Regions from separate parts of the Pseudarthrobacter sp. S9 genome, predicted to be linked through region 1. Evidence: riboswitches for the same ligand, from Rfam matches in the RefSeq annotation. Region 1 holds a riboswitch; the other holds the start of a gene.

Region 1 (4,513 bases):
GCCGGGCCATGCCGATGGTCTGCCATTCCTCGGCCATGAGCCCCACCAGCCGCATCGCCGCCAGGGTGCCGAGGACGAAGCGGTGCGGCAGCTTCGCGTTCTGCGCCAGGGCGTCGGCCAGGTCCGTGGGGTCCGTGCAGCTCATCAGCAGCACCGCGGGCAGTGCGATGGCGAGGCCGCGGAGCATGAAGCCGAGCCCCAGCTGCAGGGAGCCCGCGCTGATGGACCAGATGCCGGCGTCGAACAGTATGGACCCGGTGTCCGGCGCCAGGATGGCGGTGCTCCAGCCGCCCAGCGTCGCCGCGAGGATCAACGGCCAGCCGCGCTGCCACAGCAGGGCAACGGTCAGCCCGGCCAGCGGGAAAAGCATCAGTTCGAAGGCCAGCGCCACCGACGCCGAGACCCAGTCGATCGACAACGCCAGCACCAGGGTGATCATGACGACGGCGGTGAACTTGGCCAGCGGATTGGCGCGGGTCAGCAGGGCATGGTTGCCGCGCAGGTTCAGGACTTCCCTCATGGCGACGCCGCCTCGGGCAGCCCGAGGTCCGCGACGTCAAGGCCCGGCGTGGCCAGCCTGAGTTCGGTGCCGCCGAGGACGGCGCTGAATTCCTGATCGTGCGTGACGGAGACGACGGCGGTGCCGGCGTCGAGGAGTTCGGAGAGGAAGGAGGCGAGTTCAGCCCAGGTGTTCGCGTCCTGGCCGAAGGTGGGCTCGTCCAGCACCAGCACCTGCGGGTGGGCGGCGAGCACCGTCGCCACCGAGAGGCGCCGCTTTTCGCCGCCGGAGAGCGTGTAGGGGTTGGCGTCCACCAAGTCCCTCAGCCGCAGTCGCTCCAGCAGCTCGTCCACGCGCTCTTCACCGTAGCCGAGGTGGCGGGGGCCGAACATGAGCTCATCGAGCACGCGGCCGGTGACGAACTGGTGCTCGGGTTCCTGGAAGACGGTCCCGATCCTGGCGATCAGCTGCTGGGCCTTCCACTGGTACGGATCGATGCCGGCGCCGGCGCTGAGCTCCAGCGTGGCAGAGACCGCCCCCGCGACTGGCTGCAGGAGACCGGCCAGGGTCAGGGCGAAGGTCGATTTCCCCGAACCGTTGGGGCCGGTGATGGTCAGGGCCTCCCCGGCGCGGACCCGGGCCGTGATGCCGGACTGCACCGGGTGCGGTGCGATGGTGCGGAAGCCGCCGCGCAGACCGGCGCGGCGTGGCCGCTCCCGGGAAACCGCGAGCTGTTCCGCGGCGAGCAGCAGCTGTCCGGCAGCCCCGGCCGCCGTGCGTGCCCGGGCCTGCGGCACATGGCCCGGCACCCAGACGCCCGCAGCAATGAGCATGTCCCGTGCCTGTTCCAGGACCTGGTCCGGGGTGCCGTCGATCAGCACCGCGGACTCCGTGGCGGAACCCGGCCGCAGCACCACGATCCGGTCCACGAGGTCTTTCCACACGGCCACCCGGTGCTCCACGACCACCAGGGTGGCCCCGGTCTTGTCCAGGCAGCGGCCCACGGCGTCGCGGACTTCCAGGACGCCGGCCGGGTCCAGGTTGGCGGTGGGTTCGTCGAGCAGGAGCAGCCCGGGGCGCATCGCGAGGATGCCGGCGAGCGCCAGGCGCTGCTTCTGTCCGCCGGAGAGGGCCGACGTCGGGTGGTCCAGCGGCAGCCGGGCCAGCCCGACGTCGTCGAGCGCTTCCTGCACACGCGCCCAGATCTCCGCCGGGGGCACGGAAAGGTTCTCCGCCCCGAACGCGACGTCGTCGCCGAGGCGCGAGAGCACCACCTGGGTTTCCGGGTCCTGCTGCATGAGTCCGGCCCGGCCGCGCTGCGCCCGCGGCGGGGCGCCGTCGATCAGGAGGCTTCCGGCCTCGTCGGAGTCCTCGGCGTCGCCCGAAGCTCCGCCCGCGGCACCGGCGCCGGCGGAGCTGTCGCCGAGCACGCCCGCCAGGGCGTGGAGCAGCGTCGACTTGCCGGCGCCGGAAGGGCCCAGCAACAGCACCCGTTCCCCCGGCCGGATGTCCAGGTCCAGCCCGCTGACCGCGGGCCGGGGCCTGCCCGCGTGCCGCCAGCCCCAGCCGCGGGCCGTGATCGCCGACGGGCGGACTGTATTGGAAGATGTCATGAGTCGTCGGCGGATGTCAGGAGAAGACAGGCTCCGTGGCGGCCTTGCGGGAGGCCAAGGAGCTCAGTACCCCGGTCTTGGCCAGGCCGCGGGTGGCGAGCCAGGACAGGGCGCCGGCAATGACGGCAGCGGAGATTGCCATGAAGACGATGTAGGCGAGCTTGTCACCGGCGGCGTAGGCGATGTTCCAGCCCCACGGCAGGAAGGAGTCGTTGAGGCCGCCGAACAGGCCCGCGCCGGCTCCGGCCAGCAGGGACACCGGCAGGTTGAACTTCCTGTACAGGATCGCGGCGAACACCAGCTCCGCGCCGAGGCCCTGGAGGACGCCGGAAATCAGCACCGTGGTGCCGTACTGCGAGCCCATGATCAGCTCGCCGGTGGCAGCCACTGTTTCGCAGAACAGGGCGGCGCCCGGCTTGCGGATGATGAGCATGCCCAGCACGGCCGGGATCATCCAGCCGCCGGCATAGAGACCTGTCAGGGGCGGGTAGAACGCGTTGACGGGTGCGGAAATCACGTTGGCGCCCTGGGACCAGGCCCAGAAAATCACGCCGCCGGCGACGGCGATCAAGGCGGCCACCACGATGTCCACCACACGCCAGTTGTAGTTGCGTTGTCCAAGCATCGGCTTGGCAGAACCATGCTTTGCAGATGTATCAGTCATGTCGTCCTCCTGAGGAACAGGAGGGGAGAGTCCCCCGGCTGGCCGCCGCTTCCGCCGCCGCTCCGGGCACTCTGAGATCTCGACTCCCTTGCGCCGGTACTAGCCGGATCAGGTTCGAGGGTCTGCGGCTGTCCGCACTCTCAGCGCCCACCATTGGTTCCCCTGGATTCCTCCAGTGATGCCCGACGGCGGCGCTCCCCTGTCGTATTAAAATCGCCCTTGTGGGCGTTGTTCAGTTTACACCCGCAGGCCCGCCAAATCCCGCGCCGGCTGTCACAATTCCCCCGCTATCCCGGCGGGAATCCCCCCAGCAGGGACGCTAGGCTAGGGGCAGCCCTGTTTCCTGCCACCCTGCTTCCTCCCACTCGGTTTCCTCCCACCCTGCTTCCTCCCACAAGGAGTCCCGGAATGAACATCGTCATCAAATTGCTCGGCACCGGCATCAGCCTCCTCGCCGGGTTTGTCGGTACCAAGCTCGTCGACACCGTCTGGGAGAAGTCCACCGGCAACAAGCCGCCTAAGGGCCACGACGACGACATCCCCACCACGCTACGCTCGGCCCTGATCTTCGCCCTGATCTCCGCCTCGGTCAGCGCCATCATCCAGGTGCTTGCCAACCGCGGCACCCAGCGCGCGATCACCCGCTTCGCCAAGACCCAGGACATCGTCTAACCGGGCTCCCCGGTGATTGGGCCTGGACTACCGGGCTCAGCCACCCTGGTCGTCGTCGGCACCGCGCTTGGCGGCCGACTGCTGGACCACGGCCTCGAGCTCGTCGGTGCTCAGCAGCTCCGGGTGCAGGTGCTTGGTGCGGTAGCCGGCCCGGCCCACCATGTGGGCGGACACGGGCACGGTGAGCAGCTGGAACAGCCAGGCGACCGCCAGCGCGGGCCACACCCACCAGATGCGCATCTGGAGCCCCAGGGCGAACAGCAGCAGGAACAGTCCGAGCACCTGGGGCTTGGTGGCGGCGTGCATCCTGCTCATGAGGTCGGGGAACCGCAGCAGCCCGACGGCGGCGGCGAGGGACATCAGCGCGCCGACCACCATGAAGACGGCGGAGACGGCGTCGATCATGAAGTCGGCCAGGGACGCGTCAGGATTCACGGACGTTCTCCCGCCTGTCCGCCACGAACCGCGCCACGGTGACGGAGCCGACGAAACCGATGATGGACAGCGCCACCAGAAGCATCAGGTTGTTGAGGTGCCGGTTGACGGCCATGTCGATGCAGAGCGCGGCCCCGACGATGGCCAGCAGCACGTCGGCGGCGAGCACCCGGTCCAGCAGCGAGGGGCCCCTCGCGATCCGGATGATCGCTCCGGCGGCGGCCAGGGACAGTACGACGGCGGTCACCGTCAGGACAAGCTGCATCATGCGCGCGCCTCCTGCTTGAGTGCGGACAGTTCGTCTCGGCTCCCCATGATGCGGATCAGCCCGGCCTCGGTGTCCCGGACTTCCTTGCGGAGCCGGGTCGCGTCCTCGGCGTTGCGGACATTGATGCCGTGGATGTACAGCGTGGACGTGGACCTGTCCACCTCCACCACGAGCGAGCCCGGGATCAGCGAGATCACGTGCCCGGTGGCGGTCACCAGGAGGTCGGAGTGGCTCCGCAGGGGGACGGCGACGACGGCGCTGATCACCCGCGGTCCGCGGGCGGCGGCCAGGAACAGGACCTGGAAGCTCGCTGCCGCCACCTTCGCGAGGAAGATGACGGCGAAGGGGATGGCGCGGAGCAC
Region 2 (4,513 bases), on a different replicon from region 1:
GCCGCAATGACCGTCAACCTGATCTGGCCTCGGCCGGAGATCTACAACTCCGAGCCACCGTTCGAGTGGTATTTCCAGTGGGGCGGGGTCATCTTCGTCGGATTCGTCGTTGTGGTCGGTCTCCTGCTGTACAGGCTGCGTATCAGGCACCGCACGGGTGTGCTGGAAGAACATGCGGCAGCCGTGCCGGACTCCGCTGACGCTGACGATCAGCTTGCACCCGCACTGGTCTAATCTCTCAAAGACGGGAAGGCAGACCGGTCAAGGAACGGTCTGCCTTCCCGTCTCTGTGGCCGGGATTCCGTGGCCCTTGCTTGTTCCACCGCAGGCATTTTTCCGAAGGATGCCCGCCGGCGTTGAGTTCGTCGTCGTCGACTAGCCCGTCTTAGATCGAATACAGCACGACGGGATCATCACAAACAAACAGACGACGGCAGCCTGTGCCGTTCTCGATGACCCGTATCAGTCGGCCGTCGTCGGCGCGGTACTGCCCGCGGTGGGGGCTCTCCGCGGGGGCCCAGGCAAGAAATTCCTCGGCTGCGGGCCCCCTGAAGTTGCAGGGGCTGGACTCCGGAGGTGGCGTCCCGCGGCTTTAAGGGTGCGGGACGCCACCGTCAATCGGAGGGTTAGTTGATGGCGTTGCGGAGTTGCTTGGCGGCCAGGGCGGGGTCGGCTGCGCTGTAGATGCCGCCGCCGACGACGGCGACGTCGGCGCCGGCCTGCTGGACAGCTGCTATGGTGGCGAGCTTCACGCCGCCGGCGACGGAGAACGGGACGCGTGCTTCTGCTCCGGCGCTCAGGAGTCCGGTCAGGTCGAAGCCGGGCTTGGCCTGTTCGTCCAGGCCGGCGTGCATCTCGACGAACTTCGCACCCAGGGCGCGGGCTTCCTTGGCGCGGGTGACCTTGTCTGCGACACCGATGAGGTCCACGACGATGCCCTTGTTGTGGGCCTTGGCTGCCTTGACGGCGCCGGCGATGGTGGAGTCGTCCGCGGTGCCGAGCACGGTGACCAGGTCGGCGCCGGCCTTGAAGGCGATGTCGGCTTCGAGTTCGCCGGCGTCCATGGTCTTCATGTCGGCGAAGACGATCTTGTCCGGGTGGGCGTTCTTGACGGCGGTGACGGCGGAGAGCCCTTCGGCCTTGATCAGCGGGGTGCCGAGTTCGATGATGTCGACGTATTCGGCGACCTGGCCGGCCAGTTCGAGGGCGGCTTCGGTGGTCAGAACGTCCATAGCAACTTGGAGCTTCATGATGTTTCTACTTTCTGTAAGGAACTGCGGTTCTCTGCAGGTAACTGCGGTGGGTGTGGAAAAAGAGGGGCCCCGGTTATTCGAGGTTGGCGTGCCGGAGCCAGAGCTCTTCGGCGGGCACATCGGTGTTGTCCCACAGGGACTGGAAGAGGGCCTCGGTGGCGAGGAAAAGCACCTGTTCGAACAGGGACCCGGAGTACTGGCGCGAGACGCTGGAGCCGTGGTCGGTCTTCTGCGCGGCGGGAATGGTCACCAGGGCGTCGGCGAGCCCGGCGAGCGGGGAATCCGGGTTGGTGGTGAACGCGGCGATCCGCGCCCCGGCCTTCGCCGCCGTTTCCGCTGACTTGACCACCCCCGAGGTCGTCCCCGATCCGGAGGCCACCAGGAGCAGGTCCCCGGAAGCGATTGCGGGAGTGGTGGTGTCACCGGCGATGTGGACATTCAGGCCCAGGTGCATCAGCCTCATCGCCGCCATCCGCAACACCAGCCCGCGCCGGCAACAAACACCCGGCCCGGCTGGCTAAGGTGACGGGCCAGGCCGGCCACCTGCTGCCGGTCGATGCCTGCGGCGGTATCCGCGATCTCCCCCAGGACAAGGGAGACGCTGCCGGCGAAGGCTTCCCCGGATACGTCCGGGGCGGGTCCGGTCATCACGGTCAAATTCACTTCTCCTCCTCCAGAGGTGGGCCTGACATCCATCGTCCTGTCATTTACGGGGAGGGGAAACGCTAATTCGGGATGGTTTAAACTGCCCGTTTGGGTAGGTGGGTGTGTGGATCGTCCGGTATGCCCTGACGAGATTCAGCGGCATGGGTGTGCAGTCCATCGATCCCCCGTTGAATGGCAGGGCGTTGCCCGGGGAGGTAGCTACGCAGCCACGGCCATTGTCCGCCTGCTGCCGGTCATGATGGACGGAGGTCCGCCGTGTCCGCACGCAATGGACTGCGACAGCGTTCTTCGCATACGGCCTCGTAGATGTCTTAGTGGACGTAGCGGCGTTTGAGGGCCGCCGCAGGTCCGGCCGGCGTTGCTGAAGGCACCCAGAACAGGTCTTGGGCGATGGCGTTGGGATCGGCGTCGGCGTCGGCGTCGGCAGCACGATACCGGCGTCGTTGCCGCCGAACTCCAGGGTGAGCCGTTTGACGGTGTCGGCTGAGGACTTGATGAAGCATTCCGGACTCCACGGTTCTGTCCGCCTGGTTGCGAGTAGGGTTTATTCCAGTGACACGGGGTGCCCTGCTGGCCGGGGCTGAGAGAACACCCGTTGAACCTGATCTAGTTCGTACTAGCGAAGGGATGTTGCGGATGACTATTCGCCTGACGCCTGACCACGCCTGGGCCATGCCCGAACGGCTCCGCCTCGTTGATCCTGCGGATCATCGAGGCGGAGAAGCCAACAGTGGCAACTGCTGGGAAGGCTGGCCGCCGGCGGGGCCACTGCACCGTGTTCGGAACTCCAGAGCACGTCGCCGACCAGATTGAGCTGTGGTTTCGCTCCGGTGCCGCAGACGGGTTTAACCTCATGCCGCCGCTGCTGCCCGATTCGCTCGACGAGTTCGTGGACAGGGTGGTTCCGGTATTACAACGGCGTGGGCTCTTCCGCAGCAGCTACACGGCGGACATGCTGCGCGGACACCTCGGACTGGAACGGCCGACCGTAGGCGTCCCGGACAATGGATAGTCCTATAAGCCTCTCCACTGACCCATCCCGGCAGGGCCACGTCCACTTCACTGTGGCAAGTCCGAAGTCCCATGGGCAAACCCACGAACTAGACATCAGCAACCGCCCGGGCGCGTCCGGGCACGCCGGACCAGTCCCCGCCGAATCAGGCTCAGCCGCTGCAACCCTCAATCATATTTGACCAGAAACAAGGAATCAGCATGAACATCACACTGAACGGCAAGCCCCACGCCGTAGGGGCAATGGCCTCCGCTGCAACGCTCGTCAGCCAGATCACAGGCCGCGAACTTGCCCCCAGCGGGCAGGCCGCGGACGGCCAGCGGCTGGGTGTGGCAATAGCGCGCAACTCGGAGGTGGTGCCCCGCAGCCAGTGGCACAGCACGGCGCTTGCTGAGGGCGATGGCATTGAACTCGTTACAGCAATTCAGGGAGGATGAGGATGATGACTGAAACAACTGCGCTTCCAGCCGGGCCTGGAACAGAGACTGACCGCATGGTCATCGATGGCGTGGAATTGAGCTCCCGGCTCATTATGGGCACGGGCGGAGCGCCTAGCCTGGACGGACTCGGTGCCGCGCTCCTGGCCTCCGGGACGGAACTGACCACGGTAGCCATGCGCCGCTACTCGCCCGCCGAAACGGGTTCCCTGTTCCGGCTGCTCGTGGACAACAACATCCGGGTCCTGCCGAACACCGCCGGCTGCTTCACCGCAAGGGATGCGGTCATGACGGCGGAACTGGCCCGCGACGCGCTGGAAACGGACTGGGTCAAACTCGAAGTCATTGCCGATGAGCACACGCTCTTGCCGGACGCCGTGGAACTCGTGGATGCCACCGAGCAGCTCGTCAACCGTGGTTTCAAAGTCTTCGCGTACACCAATGACGACCCGGTCCTGGCGCTGCGTCTGGAGAACCTGGGGGCCACCGCAGTCATGCCGCTTGGCTCTCCGATCGGGACGGGCCTGGGAATCCTCAACCCGCACAACATTGAGCTGATCGTGTCGCGCTCCTCTGTGCCTGTGGTGCTGGATGCGGGCATCGGTACCGCCTCGGATGCCGCCCTCGCTATGGAACTGGGTTGCGACGCCGTTCTGCTGGCCACGGCCGTGACCCGCGCGCAGAACCCTGCGCTCATGGGTGAAGCCTTCAAACACGCTGTTATCGCCGGTAGGCTGGCGAAGGCGGCCGGGCGTATCCCGCGCCGCGAGCATGCGCTGGCGTCTTCTGCGATGGAAGGCCGGGCCGAGTTCCTCTAGACCAGGGTTCTGACTGTGCGGGTGCGGCGATGGGCAGGCTCACCCGCTCCCCACCAAGACTCAGCCGTGGCACCTAAGGACGAGGTCCTCACCCGCCGCAAATTGACGAGTCCCTTTCGGGCCTGCCGGACCGGCGCTACCGCCTGGGCGGCGGGTCACTGTCTACAAGACGCCGACGGCGGCCAGCGTGCTCGAGCTGATCCGAAAATGGGGGTGAGCTGGCTGCGGCGGGTGGCGTGCTGGTGTGCCCGCCGGGGTCCGGCGGGGTGGGTCCGCGGTATGAAGGCGGGCGGGTGTCAGGCTCCCGGGGTCAGGGTGACGGTGTAG

What was found. A riboswitch is a leader RNA that binds a small molecule or an ion and turns the genes downstream of it on or off. The one in region 1 is predicted to bind thiamine pyrophosphate.
Region 2: linked by a shared signal. The riboswitch ahead of ACQCSY_RS22995 (LLM class flavin-dependent oxidoreductase) and the one ahead of ACQCSY_RS11335 (ECF transporter S component) in region 1 are both predicted to bind thiamine pyrophosphate.

What each region holds. Positions count from the first base shown of each region.
Region 1 covers NZ_CP189576.1:2,371,518-2,376,030, reverse strand. Annotated here, with positions in the region: gene ACQCSY_RS11345 (energy-coupling factor transporter transmembrane component T family protein) at 1-520, opposite strand, end outside; gene ACQCSY_RS11340 (ABC transporter ATP-binding protein) at 517-2,112, opposite strand; gene ACQCSY_RS11335 (ECF transporter S component) at 2,129-2,776, opposite strand; TPP riboswitch at 2,844-2,987, opposite strand; gene ACQCSY_RS11330 (DUF4235 domain-containing protein) at 3,185-3,448, shown strand; gene mnhG (monovalent cation/H(+) antiporter subunit G) at 3,485-3,883, opposite strand; gene ACQCSY_RS11320 (monovalent cation/H+ antiporter complex subunit F) at 3,873-4,151, opposite strand; gene ACQCSY_RS11315 (Na+/H+ antiporter subunit E) at 4,148-4,513, opposite strand, start outside.
Region 2 covers NZ_CP189577.1:201,480-205,992, forward strand. Annotated here, with positions in the region: gene ACQCSY_RS22975 (APC family permease) at 1-234, shown strand, start outside; gene hxlA (3-hexulose-6-phosphate synthase) at 627-1,250, opposite strand; partial or broken gene hxlB (6-phospho-3-hexuloisomerase) at 1,327-1,901, opposite strand; partial or broken gene ACQCSY_RS22990 (aldehyde dehydrogenase family protein) at 2,234-2,424, opposite strand; TPP riboswitch at 2,468-2,564, shown strand; partial or broken gene ACQCSY_RS22995 (LLM class flavin-dependent oxidoreductase) at 2,611-2,931, shown strand; gene thiS (sulfur carrier protein ThiS) at 3,132-3,368, shown strand; gene ACQCSY_RS23005 (thiazole synthase) at 3,374-4,186, shown strand; partial or broken gene ACQCSY_RS23010 (IS110 family transposase) at 4,483-4,513, opposite strand, start outside.